DNA from 2 places in the Streptomyces sp. NPDC044064 genome. Region 2 is predicted to be linked to the other one. Evidence: riboswitches for the same ligand, from Rfam matches in the RefSeq annotation. Region 2 holds a riboswitch; the other holds the start of a gene.
What was found. Region 2 has a riboswitch for cyclic di-AMP ahead of AC07DS_RS00655 (C40 family peptidase). Riboswitches for the same ligand answer to the same signal wherever they lie in the genome.

Region 1: linked by a shared signal. The riboswitch ahead of AC07DS_RS13010 (transglycosylase family protein) and the one ahead of AC07DS_RS00655 (C40 family peptidase) in region 2 are both predicted to bind cyclic di-AMP.

The regions. Positions count from the first base shown of each region.
Region 1 covers NZ_JBWKFN010000006.1:332,165-339,417, forward strand. The annotation lists gene AC07DS_RS12995 (tetratricopeptide repeat protein) at 1-1,416, shown strand, start outside; gene AC07DS_RS13000 (cytochrome P450 family protein) at 1,413-2,690, shown strand; gene AC07DS_RS13005 (transglycosylase family protein) at 2,887-3,930, shown strand; cyclic di-AMP (ydaO/yuaA leader) riboswitch at 4,114-4,282, shown strand; gene AC07DS_RS13010 (transglycosylase family protein) at 4,287-4,976, shown strand; gene eno (phosphopyruvate hydratase) at 5,350-6,636, shown strand; gene AC07DS_RS13020 (FtsB family cell division protein) at 6,737-7,213, shown strand; partial or broken gene AC07DS_RS13025 (DUF501 domain-containing protein) at 7,242-7,253, shown strand, end outside.
Region 2 covers NZ_JBWKFN010000001.1:131,121-138,373, forward strand. The annotation lists gene AC07DS_RS00640 (class I SAM-dependent methyltransferase) at 1-425, shown strand, start outside; gene AC07DS_RS00645 (lipoprotein) at 518-1,213, shown strand; gene AC07DS_RS00650 (DUF1996 domain-containing protein) at 1,297-3,279, opposite strand; cyclic di-AMP (ydaO/yuaA leader) riboswitch at 3,610-3,781, shown strand; gene AC07DS_RS00655 (C40 family peptidase) at 3,792-5,894, shown strand; gene AC07DS_RS00660 (NAD-dependent epimerase/dehydratase family protein) at 5,914-6,975, opposite strand; gene AC07DS_RS00665 (FAD-dependent oxidoreductase) at 7,143-7,253, shown strand, end outside.

The DNA of each region.
Region 1 (7,253 bases), on a different contig from region 2:
AGTTCCCGGTGGAGCGAGGGCGAACTCCGGCGGCTCGCAGGGCTGGCTCCCGGCGACACCCAGCTGGCCGACGCCCTCCGGTGGCGCGGCGACAGCGGAGTCACCCAGTACCTCGCCGTCGGCCCCGAACTGTGGGAGCTGTGGCGCCGCGCCGCCCTTTCCAACAGCCGCCATCCGCGTGGGCACCTGGTGGTGAGAGCCGCCATCGATCTCGTGCGCTGCGGTGTCACCGGAGACATTCCCAGGCAACTGCTGGAAGCCGCGTGCGTCTGCTACGGAGCTGCCCAAGTGGCCGGGCTGCCGGAGACCGAGTCGTTCGAGGACGGGCTGGCCTGGGCGGCCGAGCGGCGGCAGGCGGTGACCGGCATGCTGGTGCGGGGAGTGCCGAGACACGTGGGGGACAGCGACGAGACGTGGCGGCCGTACGGCTCGCTGGTCGCGGACGTGATGCGGGACCCGTCCTCGGCGCCGGTCCCGCTCGCCGTATGGCGCTGCGCGCTGGACGGGACCCGGTACGACGCCGACGTGCGCCGGGGAGTGCTGGTCAGGGCGTACGAGGTGGTCGAGCCCCGCGCGGAGGGCGGCGATGCCGAGGCGATGCACGTGATGGGGCTGGTGGGTGAGGCCGCGGGGGACGAGGCGATGACGCTCGCGTGGTTCCGCAGGGCGGTGGACGCGGGGAGGACACAGCCGGCGGGACGCGTCGGAGAAATTCTTCTCGGCCAGGGGAAGGCGGAGCAGGCGCTTCCGTATCTCCGGACGGCTGCCCAGGACTGCCCCGAGGGCTCGGAGGGCCCCACGGCCAGGCTTCTCGGGCAGGCCTACCTGACACTGGCCGAGCAGTGGTTGGGAAAGGCCGCGAAGGCCGATGATGCGGAGGCGTCCCACCAGCTCGGTGATCTGCTGCTCGGCAGGGGAGACCTCGAGGAGGTGGGAGATCTCTACGTGACCGCCGAGTCCCATGGACACGCTCCGGCCGCCAGGAGCGTGGGTGTGCACCATCTGCTGCAGGGTGAGGGAGAGGCGGCCCAGGTCTTCCTGAGCCGCGCGGCCGACACGGGGGACGAGCGGGCGGCCGCCCTGCTGCACATGATCACCGGCAAGGCCCAGACGGTGGCGGAGGCCGAGGCGTCCTTCGTGGAGGCCATGGAAACGACTCTTTACCCGTGGGACCACACGAACCTCGGCGTCGTACTGGAGAAGCAGGGACGCGAGAGTGAGGCCCTGCGCCACTACGAACAGGGCTATGAGCGGGGCGACGCCCACGGTGCCTACCGGCTGGCCCTCCTCCTCGAAGCGGACGGCAACGCCGACCGGGCGAAAGCCTGGTACCGCAAAGCCGCGGCCCTGGGCCACTGCGCTGCCCTGAAGGCGCTCGGCCAGACGTCCGGGAAGCCGGATACCGTCAAGGAGTGACCAGCCAGCCCAGCCACCCCCACCCCCCGACGGCCCCCGACCTCTTCACCTGGGAGTTCGCAAGCGATCCCTATCCCGCCTACGCCTGGCTCCGCGAGCACGCCCCCGTGCACCGGACCCGGCTGCCCAGCGGGGTCGAGGCCTGGCTGGTCACGCGGTACGCCGATGCCAAGCAGGCTCTCGCCGACCAGCGGCTGAGCAAGAACCCGGCGCATCACGACGAGCCCGCGCACGCGAAGGGGAAGACCGGTATCCCCGGCGAGCGCAAGGCCGAGCTGATGACGCACCTGCTGAACATCGACCCGCCGGACCACACCCGCCTGCGCCGGCTGGTCAGCAAGGCGTTCACGCCCCGCAGGGTCGCCGAGTTCGCGCCCCGGGTGCAGGAGCTGACCGACCACCTCATCGACCAGTTCGCCGAGCGGGGCTCGGCCGACCTCATCCACGAGTTCGCTTTCCCGCTCCCCATCTACGCCATCTGCGACCTGCTCGGCGTCCCGCGCGAGGACCAGGACGACTTCCGGGACTGGGCGGGAATGATGATCCGGCACGGGGGAGGGCCGCGGGGCGGGGTCGCACGGTCCGTCAAGAAGATGCGCGGCTATCTCGCCGAACTCATCCACCGCAAGCGCGAGGCGCTGCCCGCCGAGCCGACCCCGGGCGAGGACCTGATCTCCGGCCTCATCCGCGCCTCCGACCACGGTGAGCACCTCACCGAGAACGAGGCCGCCGCGATGGCCTTCATCCTGCTGTTCGCCGGGTTCGAGACGACCGTGAACCTGATCGGCAACGGCACCTACGCCCTGCTCACCCACCCCGAGCAGCGCCACCGCCTGCAGCGGTCCCTGGCCGCCGGGGAGAGGGACCTCCTGGAGACCGGGGTCGAGGAACTCCTGCGCTACGACGGCCCGGTGGAGCTGGCCACCTGGCGGTTCGCCACCCGGCCGCTCACCATCGGCGGGCAGGACATCGCCGCCGGGGACCCGGTGCTCGTCGTACTCGCCGCCGCCGACCGGGATCCGGAGCGGTTCGCCGACCCGGACGTCCTGGACCTGTCCCGCCGGGACAACCAGCACCTCGGGTACGGCCACGGCATCCACTACTGCCTCGGCGCCCCGCTCGCCCGTCTGGAGGGCCAGAACGCGCTCGGCACCCTCCTCACCCGCCTGCCCGACCTGCGGCTCGGGGCGGACCCGGCCGAGCTGCGCTGGCGCGGCGGGCTCATCATGCGGGGCCTGCGCACCCTCCCCGTGGAGTTCACGCCCGTTCCCTGAGTGCGGCTCGAACGGGCCGGACGCGGGCAGAGGTTCGCCCGGTCGAACATGACAGGCACTCTCTTCTGTGATCTTCACGTGATCTGCGCGGCATTAACTTGTGACAAGTGATCGTCTGCCTATACGTTCACTCATCAGCGTGGCCCCCGAGTTCCATCGGCCACGCCGGCCCCGCTGTCGCACGAAAGGCTTCCGCATGCTCTCCGGGAACGGTCGTCACCGTCGCCCCCGTCAGGCTCCGGCCCTCCTCGTCGCGGCCGGCGTGACCGGCTCCGCCATCGCCATCCCGCTCCTCGGCGCGGCCAGCGCCAACGCGGCCGACGGCACCACGTGGGACAAGGTGGCCGAGTGCGAGAGCGGCGGCTCCTGGAGCGCCGACACCGGCAACGGCTACTACGGCGGCCTGCAGATATCCCAGGACGACTGGGACAAGTACGGCGGCACGACGTACGCCTTCAGCGCCGACCAGGCCAGCCGTTCGCAGCAGATCGCCGTCGCCGAGAAGATTCTCGCCGACCAGGGCACCACTCCCTGGGCCACCTGCGCCCTGCTCTCCGGCATGACCTCGAAGTCCGGCTCCGTGGACGTCGACACGGGCGTCTCGGGCTCCGACTCGGGCTCCGGTCACTCCGGTGACTCCTCCAAGTCCTCGGACTCGTCCAGCTCGGACGACAACTCCGACTCCGACGAGAATTCCGACTCGTCCGGACTGCCGGATTCGCCCTCCTCGTCACCCTCGTCCGACTCCTCCTCGGATGCGAAGGGCAAGCCGTCCCCGAGTGCCGACAAGGGTGCCGACTCCAAGGGTTCCAGCAAGGGTGCAGACACCCCCAAGTCCGACAAATCCGCATCGCCCGGGTCGGGGCAGGCTCAGGATGGCGAGTCCGTCACCACGGATCCCGCAACGGAGGACTCGGACAATTCGTGGCAGACCAGCAGCTCTTGGAGCCTGGTCGACACCGGCGCCCTCGGCAGTGGCGGGCGCCACCGCGGTGGCAGTGCGGATGAAAGTGCGGCAAACGGACAGAATGACGCCCCGTCGGGCCGTCACGCCGGCCGAGAGGCGGGCACCTACGTCGTCCACGAGGGCGACACCCTCGTCTCCATCGCCGACTCCCTTGACCTCGACGGCGGATGGCACGCGCTCTACGCCGAGAACAAGAAGGCCATCGGCGCCGACCCGAACCACATCAGTGCCGGTCAGACCCTGAAAGTCGGTACCGAAAAGGGCGACGAGTAGCGGGAGTTGACGCCCCGCTTCGCTCACTAATGTCCGTTTTGGTGAAAGTGTGGGATGAGTCTCAGAAGCCCTGATCGTCTTTGAAATTCCGCCGATCGCCTGTCTACGGTCAAGGCCGCTCGTCACCACGAGCCCCGGCATCCGCAACGCCGAGTCCTGCCAGCGGTCGCCCGGGAACAGTCGTCGCGTCATGCGCCGTAGGCAGGAGCGGGGGACCCAAGGTAAGCGCCAGGAACGGCAGTTGATGCCGGCACTGGCTTGGGGTGAAGCCGCGTCCCGTGAGGGTCGCGGCCGGGCAACTCAACCGGCCCGAATCCGACAGCTCACCTCGCAGGCGTCGGTGAGGGGATCGATCCATGCTGTTTTCCGGCAAGGGCAAGCACCGTCGTCCGTTCAAGGCCACCCGTGCCATCGCGCTCGCCGGTGTCACCGGCGCCGTCGTCGCCGCCCCGCTGATGGCGGCCGGCAACGCCTCCGCCGCCACCGCCTCCGAGTGGGACGCGGTCGCCCAGTGCGAGTCCGGCGGCAACTGGTCGATCAACACCGGCAACGGCTACTACGGCGGCGTGCAGTTCTCCGCCTCCACCTGGGCCGCCTACGGCGGCACGGCCTACGCCGCCCGCGCCGACCTGGCCACCAAGCAGCAGCAGATCACCGTCGCCGAGAAGGTCCTCGCCTCCCAGGGCAAGGGTGCCTGGCCGGTCTGCGGCACGGGCCTGTCGAGCACCCCGTACAGCGGTACCGCGGCGGCCCCGTCGAGCGGCAGCTCCTCGAAGACCACCACGACCACCACCCGCGCCGCCGAGCCGCAGGCCGCCTCCCGCTCCGCCGAGCGTCCGGCCGCGAGCCAGACCGTCACCACCCCGACCGGCAAGAAGGTCAAGAAGGGCGACGGCGAGTACAAGGTGGCCAAGGGCGACACCCTCAGCACGATCGCCGAGAAGCACAAGGTCAAGGGCGGCTGGAAGAAGCTGTTCGAGCTGAACAAGGACATCGTCCAGGACGCGAACCTCATCTACCCGGGCCAGCAGCTGCACCTGAAGTGACACCTGGCTCCCACCGGAACCACAGTGCTCTCACAAGGCCTGCCCCCAATCTGAAGGCCTCGTGAGGGGCATCCCCCCGTCCCCACGGGCTCCCCGCCCCGGCGCGTTTTCCCCCGTACGCGCCGGGGCGGGGTTGTTTGTGTCCCCAGCCTGCTCCCCGCCCCGATTCCTCTCCGTCTTCCCGCCCGTTTCCCACTCTTCGGCCGGGCCTCATCCACAGGCCTCTTTGTTCCGAGCCTGAACAATAGGTACGGTCTCCCTGTTCCTACCTGTCCACGGGACGGTCGGTCGGTGGCCGAAGCCCCCGGGACGGTTAGGCTCTAGGCGCAAGGCACACAAGCCCCGCACAACCAGCGTCACATCCACGAAGGAGATGCTCGTGCCGTCCATCGACGTCGTCGTAGCCCGGGAAATCCTGGACTCCCGAGGCAACCCCACGGTCGAGGTCGAGGTCGGCCTCGACGACGGCAGCACGGGTCGTGCCGCCGTCCCGTCCGGCGCCTCCACCGGTGCCTTCGAAGCCATCGAGCTGCGCGACGGTGACCCGAACCGCTACCAGGGCAAGGGTGTCGAGAAGGCCGTCCTCGCCGTCATCGAGCAGATCGGCCCGGAGCTGGTCGGCTACGACGCCACCGAGCAGCGCCTGATCGACCAGGCCATGTTCGACCTGGACGCCACCGACAACAAGGGCTCCCTCGGCGCCAACGCCATCCTCGGCGTCTCCCTCGCCGTGGCCCACGCCGCCTCCGAGGCCAGCGACCTCCCGCTCTTCCGCTACCTGGGCGGCCCGAACGCGCACCTGCTGCCGGTGCCGATGATGAACATCCTGAACGGCGGCTCGCACGCCGACTCCAACGTGGACATCCAGGAGTTCATGATCGCCCCGATCGGCGCGGAGTCCTTCTCCGAGGCCCTGCGCTGGGGCACCGAGGTCTACCACACCCTCAAGAAGGTCCTGAAGGGCAAGGGCCTGTCCACCGGTCTCGGCGACGAGGGCGGCTTCGCCCCGAACCTCGGCTCCAACCGCGAGGCCCTCGACCTCATCCTCGAGGCCATCAAGCAGGCCGGCTACATCCCCGGTGAGCAGATCGCGCTCGCGCTCGACGTCGCCGCGTCCGAGTTCTACAAGGACGGCAAGTACGAGTTCGAGGGCAAGTCCCGCTCGGCCGCCGAGATGACGGAGTACTACGAGGAGCTCGTGGCGGCCTACCCGCTCGTCTCCATCGAGGACCCGCTGTTCGAGGACGACTGGGCCGGCTGGAAGGTCATCACCGACAAGCTCGGCGACAAGGTCCAGCTGGTCGGCGACGACCTGTTCGTCACCAACCCGGAGCGCCTGGCCCGCGGCATCGAGGAGGGCACCGCCAACGCCCTGCTCGTGAAGGTGAACCAGATCGGTTCGCTGACCGAGACCCTGGACGCCGTCGAGCTGGCCCAGCGCAACGGCTTCAAGTGCATGATGTCCCACCGCTCCGGCGAGACCGAGGACGTCACCATCGCCGACCTGGCCGTCGCCACCAACTGCGGCCAGATCAAGACCGGCGCCCCGGCCCGCTCCGAGCGCGTCGCCAAGTACAACCAGCTGCTGCGCATCGAGGAGATCCTCGACGACGCCGCGGTCTACGCGGGCCGCTCGGCCTTCCCCCGTTTCAAGGGCTGACCCATCTCGGGCTAAGCCTTAGCCAGTCGTACGTACGTCCCCGTACCCGGTCCCGTACCGTGTGCGGGGACGTACGCACGTGTGAAGGGGAGGCGGGGACATGGCCGTGAAGGACCGGGACCGGTTCTCCACCGCGACCAGGCTCAAGCTGCTCGGCGAGCAGACGGCGGCCCGCGTCTACCGCTCCCAGACCAAGCGGCAGGCTCGCCGCTCCCGCCTCACCGGCCGCGCGGCGCTGCTCGCGCTCGTGCTGTGCTCGCTGATCGTCGCGCTCGCCTATCCGATGCGGCAGTACGTCTCCCAGCGCGCCGAGATCGCCGACCAGCAGCGGCAGCAGGAACAGGCCCGCAAACGGGTGGAACAGCTGCGCGACCTCAAGGCGCGCTGGCAGGACGACGCCTATGCCGAGCAGCAGATCCGGCGCCGGCTGCACTATGTGATGCCCGGTGAGACCGGGTACGTCGTGATCGACCCGGGTGCGGCCAAGCAGGCCCGCGCCGACCTCGGGGCCGCCCACCGGCCCTGGTACGCGAACGTCTGGGACGGGGTCGACAAGTCCGACGCCTCCGACCAGTGAACCGACAGAAAGACAGCTGAACACAGTCATGGAAACGCCT
Region 2 (7,253 bases):
TCGACGTCTCCCCGGTGATGGTCGACATCGCCGCCCGGCAGGTGCCCGAGGCCGAGTTCCGGCTCGCCGACATCCGTGAACTGCCGCTCCCGGAGGGCTCGTTCGACGCGGTGTGCGGGTACTTCTCGCTGCTGCAGATGTCCCGCGCCGAGCAGTTGGCCGTCGTGGGCCGCATGGCTCGTGCCCTGCGGCCCGGCGGGCTCGCGGTGCTGGCCACCGTGCCCCTCGACGTGGAGGCCGTCGATGCGGTGTTCATGGGGCAGCCGGTGCGGGTGACGAGCTTCGCCGCCGGGGACTTCACGCGGCTGGTGACCGGGGCGGGCCTGACGGTCCTGTCCGAGGAGCACGCCACGTTCTCCCCGGCCCATCCCGACGCCGTACCCGAGCCCCACCTGTTCCTGCACTGCCGGCGCGACGGCGACTGAGCACGCCCCCATCACCGGCCCCCTCTCAATGCGTACGGCTGTGCCGATGTCCTCGGTTACAGTGGCGGCGCTCAACAGGAGGGGAAACGACAGTGCAGGTCAGGGTGGGGTCCGTGCGGGGCAGGGTGGTCCAGGCGGTGGTGCTGGCGGCGGTACTGGGAGGTTGCTCCCAGTCGCCGGACGGGGAGGCGAAGGCGACGGGTAGCCCGTCGGCCGCCGGGAGCGCGGGGGCCGAGAGTGCCGTCGCGGCGCGCGGCGGCACCGTCGGCGCCGCCGGTTCGGCCTGCGAACTGCCCGTCAGCTTCGACGTCGCCAAGAGCTGGAAGCCCAAGGGGATCGACGCGGAGAAGGAACTGTCGAAGGCGTCGAAGGGGTCGGACGGCGACCTCGGCGGAGCAGTCGCCGACGCCTTCCTCCGCCAGGGCCCGGTCACCACCGCCTGTGAGATCGACGCCAAGCCCGCCGGCAGGATCGGCTTCCTGCGGGTGTGGACCGGCGAGCCCGGCGACGCCGACGCGCGCACCGTCCTGCGGCAGTTCGTCGCCGCCGAGGACAACACCAGCAAGGAGAAGTACCGCTCCTTCAGGACGGCCACCGGCCTGTCCGGCGTGGAGGTGGAGTACCTCTACACGAGCAAGCTGCTGGAGGAGACGAAGAAGGAGAGCGCCCTGGCGGTCTCCACGCCCGACGGCCCGGTCGTGCTGCACCTCGGCGGGATGGACACCGAGGAGCACAACGCCATGGTGCCCGCCTACGAACTCGCCAAGCAGACCCTGCGCGTCCGCTGACGAGCACCGCGGCTCCGGACGACGGAACGGCGGCCGCACCGCTGGAGGGTGGGGCCGCCGTTCCGCCGTTCCGTGCCGTGCGGTCAGTACCTCAAGCGCTTGGCCCGGAGCAGCATGACGAGGCCGGACAGGGCGAGCAACATGCCGATGGCCGCGGGCCACAGGTGTGCGCCGGTCTCGGCGAGGCCGCCGCCCTGGACCGCCTGGGGTTCCGTTTGGTTGGCGGGGGGCTGCGCCTGCGCGGCCGGGGACTCGGCGGCCTGACCGCCGGCAGGGGTCCGGGTGGCCTGGCCGACCTCGCCGGCGCCCGAGTCGGACGGCGCGGCCGGGGAAGCCTTGTCGGCCTTCGCGGGAGCGGTCTGCCCGCCCTCGCTGTCCTGCTTGGTCCGGCCGTCCTGCTGGGAGGACTGGCTGTCGTGCTTGGCGGGCTTGTCGTGCTTGGTGGTGTTCGCCGGCGAGGTCGTCGCGTCGGTCCTGGGCTCCTGCGTCGCTTCGGAGGAGGCCGGGGCGGGCTCGGCCGGGGTGCTCGTGGCGGGTTCGGCCGTGGCACCGCCGGTGCCCGTGCCCGGGGCGTCCGACGCACCGTTGTCGTCGCTCGGGCTCGGGGCCGTGGTGGCACCGGAGTCGTCATCGCCGCGGGGTCCGCAGGTCCGGCCGGAGTTGATGCAGTCGACCATCTCGCGCATCAGGTCCTCGTCGAAGACGTTGATGAAGTCGCCGTGGTCGGTGACCGGCTTGTGCAGCTGCTCGGGGAAGGAGTCCACCGCGAAGAACGGCACCGTCCGCCCGCCGTCGTCCAGGCTCGGCGCGGCGACGTCGTAGACGATGCGCTGGACCAGCTGCGGGATCGCCCGGAAACCCTCGGGACAGGCGCCGTCGGGGCCGGCGAAGGCCACGTGGGTGCGGTGGTTGGCGCTGTCGATGTTGCGGCCGTCCCAGCAGCTCTGGAAGTGGAAGGTGCGCACCACGTCGCTGCCGGACGGACACAGCGGGTACTTGTCCTTCAGCTGCCGGTCCTCGAAGCCGGTGCAGCTCCATGAGGCGTTGGCGTTGGTGGGGCCGTTGACGAAGGCCTTGGCGTCGCCGGTGATGATGCGCAGCAGGCGCGGCATCTCGGTGACCTTGCCGCGCGGGCTGCCCACGAAGGTCAGCGTCACCTGCTTGGCCGTGACGATCTGGCCCGCGTTGCCCTCCGTGCCGCCGCCCGGGGCGCCGGCGTCCCGTTCCTGCTTGCCGTTCTGCAGCCGCAGCACCGGCCAGTAGTACGTGGACTTGTCGCCCTGGTCCACACAGCTGGTCTGGGCGTTGGCCAGGACGTCGTCGCTGGCGAAGGCGTTGTTGGACTGGTTGCCGATGTAGTCGTGGAAGTGGTGGGCGCCGTTGGAGACGCCGGGTGCGACGATCACGTTGTCCGAGTTGAACAGGCCGCCCGCGTTGACACCGCACTCGGAGGTGAACGTGCCGCGCGAGGCGTCGTCCTGCTGGGGCGGGTTCGGCACGTTCGGCTGTACGGAGGTGATGTCCGCGTAGTCGGAGGCGACGGGGCCGTTGCCGCCCTGGCCGGCACCGTTCTGGCCCTGGCCGGAGCCCTGCTGGGCTCCGTCGCTCGGGGCGGCGCTGCCCTGGCCGGCGTTGCCGGTGTCACCGCCCGCACCGTCCTGGGCGGGGCGCAGGGTGCAGGCGGCGAGGGACTCCAGTCCTTCCGGCCGGTCGCCCGCCTGGTCGATGGCGGCGGCGATCCGCTCGATCGTGGCCGACCGCTTCTCCTTCAGCGGGTTCATGATGGGCTCGTCCGCGGCCGTGGGGTCCTGGCGCACGGACTCGGCCGACGCCTGAAGTTGCTGGTACGCGGCCGCTGTCTGCTGGTCCAGCTGGGCGAGTTCACGGTCGACGGCCTCACGGGCGTCGTCCGGCACCGTCGTCAGGCGGCTGCCGACGTCCGGGCAGTCGATCGTGGCCATGCCCGCGGAGCGGACCTGTCCGGTCGCGTCGGTGCCGCCGCCCCATGTGCCCTCGGTGGCCGAGGCGTAGACATTCGCCGCGACGAGCCCGCCTCCGCCCAGCATCAGGGCGACCGCTGCGAAGGTCGCGCGTCGTGCACGGGTCGGGCGTCTGCGCGTGTTGCGTCCCACGGAAGTACCTCTGAGTCTGTCGAGCGGCTCGCATGGAAATCCCCCGCCCCATACGGATCCGAGCGCCCGAGTGTTCAGGCGTCCCGAGAATTCATCAGAATCTCATAGGCACCGTGCCACCCAGAGGGTGAGTCATCTCGAATGCCAAGACGAACATCACATATCTGTATCGGACATTACGCACTTCAACCTTCACACGGGCCACACAAATTGGCTAGGTTGACGGCCAGGCCGCACGGCTCCCCCGGCGAACCGCGCCGGGCCGCGTGGCCTCCGCCGAATCCGGTGCACCGTGGAGTGCGACCGGAACCGGGGACCCGACCGACTTCGGGGTGAATCGGCCAACGCCCTTGCAGGCGAAGGCCGTAGGGCACGCCTTCCGGAACCGACCGCCCGAACCCGACAGCTGACTCGGTAGGCGGAGCACGGAAGGAGTGCGTCCCTTCATGGCGACGGACAGCCGCGACGAGGTCCGGCAGCGGATCAACTCCCTCTACGACCGGGCCGAGGTCGACACGGGGAACTTCAACGCGACACGGGCCATGGCGGGGGCGACACGGACTCGTGGTGTTCCGCTGGCCAAGCGGCCGGAGCGGCGCTCGGATCCGGCGCTCGACGAGGTGGCCAAGGAGTGGTTCGATGGGGCGCGGGCCAAGCTCGGCCCCTCCGTACCCGCGGTCCTGCCGGCGGACCGGATGCCCGACCGGCCGGCCACCCCGGCCCGTTCCTCGGACCGCGGCGGCGGCGATCGCCCCGGTGGTGACCGGGAGGCGCCGCGACGCGGTCTGCCGGAGCTGCCCGCCGGACCCTCGGGGCGGACGGATGCCCGTGCGCTGCCGGAGCTGCCGAGTGGGGCCGTAGCCGAGCTGACCGCTCGGTCCGTCCCCGAACTTACGAGCCGCGCCGTTCCCGAACTGACCAGCCGGGCCATGGAAGCAGCGGGCGACCGCACCGCGCTGGAACTCCCCGGCCGAGCCGCTGCCGAGCCGCCGAGCCGGGCCATGCTGGAACCGGCGGGCCGTACCTCGGCGCAGCCGGCCGCCCTGCCTCTCCCCGCCGCCCCGGCGGCCCCGCAGCAGGAGCCCCGGGCACTGCCCGCCCCCGCCGCGGGGTCCCGGCGGCCCGCCCCGGCGGCCTCCAAGGCGGAGAACCGGCGCAAACTCGCCGCGGCCCGGGACGTGTTGTCCCGCGGCAACGCCCTGGGCCCCGCAGCCGCCACGCCGGACGCCCTGGGCGCCGCGGGGGGCCAGGCGTCGCAGCCGGCCGAGGACCAGTGGCGCGCACCGCAGTGGGCGGCACCCGGTGTGTTCCCGGCACAGGATGCGGCCGGCTCGCTCGGCGCGGCCGCGCTTCCTGCGGGCACCGAGCCCTACAACCGCCCGGCCACGACGGCCCCTCTGCCCGACACGGGCTCCTTCGCCACGCCACTGCCCGCAGGCCTTCAGCCCGACACCGGGTCCTTCGCGGCGCCACTTCCGGCCGCCACCAGCGCCTTTGCCTCCCCCCTCCCCACCGACACCGGGTCCTTCGCCGCACCGCTTCCGGCCGACACCGGGTCCTTCACCGCACCCCTCCCCACCGACACCGGCGCCTTCGTGGCGCCTCTCCCCACCGACACCGGGGCCTTCGCGGCACCCCTTCCGACCGACACCGGCGCCTTCGCCTTCCCCCTCCCCACCGACACCGGGTCCTTCGCCGCACCACTTCCGACCGACACCGGCGCCTACGCCGCGCCGCTTCCGGCCGACGCCGGCGCCTTCGCCTTCCCCCTCCCCACCGACACCGGGTCCTTCGCGGCACCCCTTCCGACCGACACCGGCGCTTTCGCCGCGCCGCTTCCGGCCGACACCGGATCCTTCGCCTTCCCCCTCCCCACCGACACGGGGGCCTTCGCCGCGCCGCTTCCGGCCGACACCGGATCCTTCGCCTTCCCCCTCCCCACCGACACGGGGGCCTTCGCCGCACCCCTCCCCACCGACACCGGATCCTTCACCCCGCCCGTAACCGCCGGCGCCCCCACGTTCACCCCACCCCCGGTTCCTGCCCCTGCCCCTGCCGCAGTCGCCCCCTTCCCGACCGGCACCGGCTCCTTCGCCGCGCCTGTCACCACCGTTCCCACCACAACCGTTCCCACCACGACCGACACCGGCTCGTACGCGCCCGCCACCACCGCCCCGCAGTCGCCCCACGCCCTACGCGCCGAGAAGGCCATCGCCTTCGCTCGGGCGCAGGTCGGGAAGCCGTGTGTGTGGGGTGCGACCGGGCCGGACTCGTACGACTGCTCCAGCCTCACCCAGGCGGCATGGAAGGCGGCCGGGGTCACGCTGCCGCGGGCCGCGCACCAGCAGGCGCTCGGGGGCACGCCGGTCACGCTGGCCGGACTCGAACCAGGTGACCTCGTCCTCTTCTTCGACGACGACCGGCATGTGGGCCTGCACACCGGCGGCGGCATGATGATCCATGCGCCGGGCCCGGGGTCGTACATCCGCGAGGAGTCGATCTACGGCGCCGGGGAGGCGGCGATCCACCGGGTGATCCGGCCGGCGTGACGCCGCGGGCGGACTCGCCTCAGCCCGGTCGGCGCCGTCGCGCGCGCCAGCTCTCGTAGTGGTCGAGCAAGGTTTCGGCCACCGGCCGGTAGGTGAGCCCCAGTTCGTCGACACCGCGGCGGTTGTCGACGCGGAAGCGGATGCCGAGGTGCTTGCGTATGTAGTCCTGAGTGAGGCCGAAGGAGGGACCCAGGATGCGTACCGGCCAGTGCGGGAGCGCGGTGCGCGGCAGGCGCGGGTCGTAGGGGTGGCGGGTGCGGATGATGCGTGCCATCTCGTGGAACGACGTCATCGCATCGGCCGCCACGATGTAGCGGCCCTTGGCCCCGGGGTTCTCGGCGGCCGCGATGTGCGCGTCGGCCACGTCCCGCACGTCGGCCGTGGTGAAGCTGAAGTCGGGGGCGCCGTAGCAGAAGTAGCCCTTGAACAGCTCGTCGAGAAGGAAGAGGCTGCCGGACTCGGAGGCGGGGGTGAGGGAAGGGCCCAGTATCAGGCCGGGGTTGACGGACACCATGCGCCAGCGGCCCTGTGCGGCCTCGGCCTCCCAGGCCGCGCGTTCGGCGACGGTCTTGGCGTAGTGGTAGGGGTTGTTCTCGGGCGTGCTGGTGGTGTTGAAGTACCGCTCGGACAGCACCTGGCCGTCCATGTGCAGGACGTCCGCGTAGTCACCGAACACCGCGCCCACGGTGGAGGTGAACACCAGGGTCCGGACCTCCGGGGTCCGCGCGATGCTCGCCAGCACGTTGCGGGTGCCGAGCAGCGCCGGGTCCACCACATCCCGCCGGGCGTCCCTGATCCGCTCCGGCATGAGGAACGGCGAGGCCACGTGGAAGACGACCGGGCAGCCGCGGAACGCCTCGTCGAACGAGCCCTCCTTCAGCAAGTCCGCCTCGAACAACGCCAGTCGGTTCGGAAACGCCTCCTGCATCTCCCACAGCGGCCGCACCTTCGCCGCGTCGCCGGTGCTGCGTACAGTGGTGCGGACCTGGTATCCCCGCTCCAGCAGCCGGCGTACGAGACGGCTGCCGACGAAGCCGCTGCCGCCGGTCACCACGACGGTCGTCTCCCCGCGTACGCCCACGCGCCCTCCTCCGCCGGGACCCCGGGCAGGAGACCTCCATAAGAGACCCCTGGAGAAGTCATAAGATCCACTTATGAGGTCATAGACCGGACCCGTGTACTAACTTAGGTCTGCCTTAGTCTAGGCTTCCCACTCGAGTATCTGATCACGCTCGAAGGGAACTGATCATGCCGCGCCCCCTGCGGGTAGCCATCGTCGGAGCCGGCCCCGCCGGGATCTACGCCGCCGACGCCCTGCTCAAGTCCGAGGTGGCCGCCGACCCCGGCGTCTCCATCGAC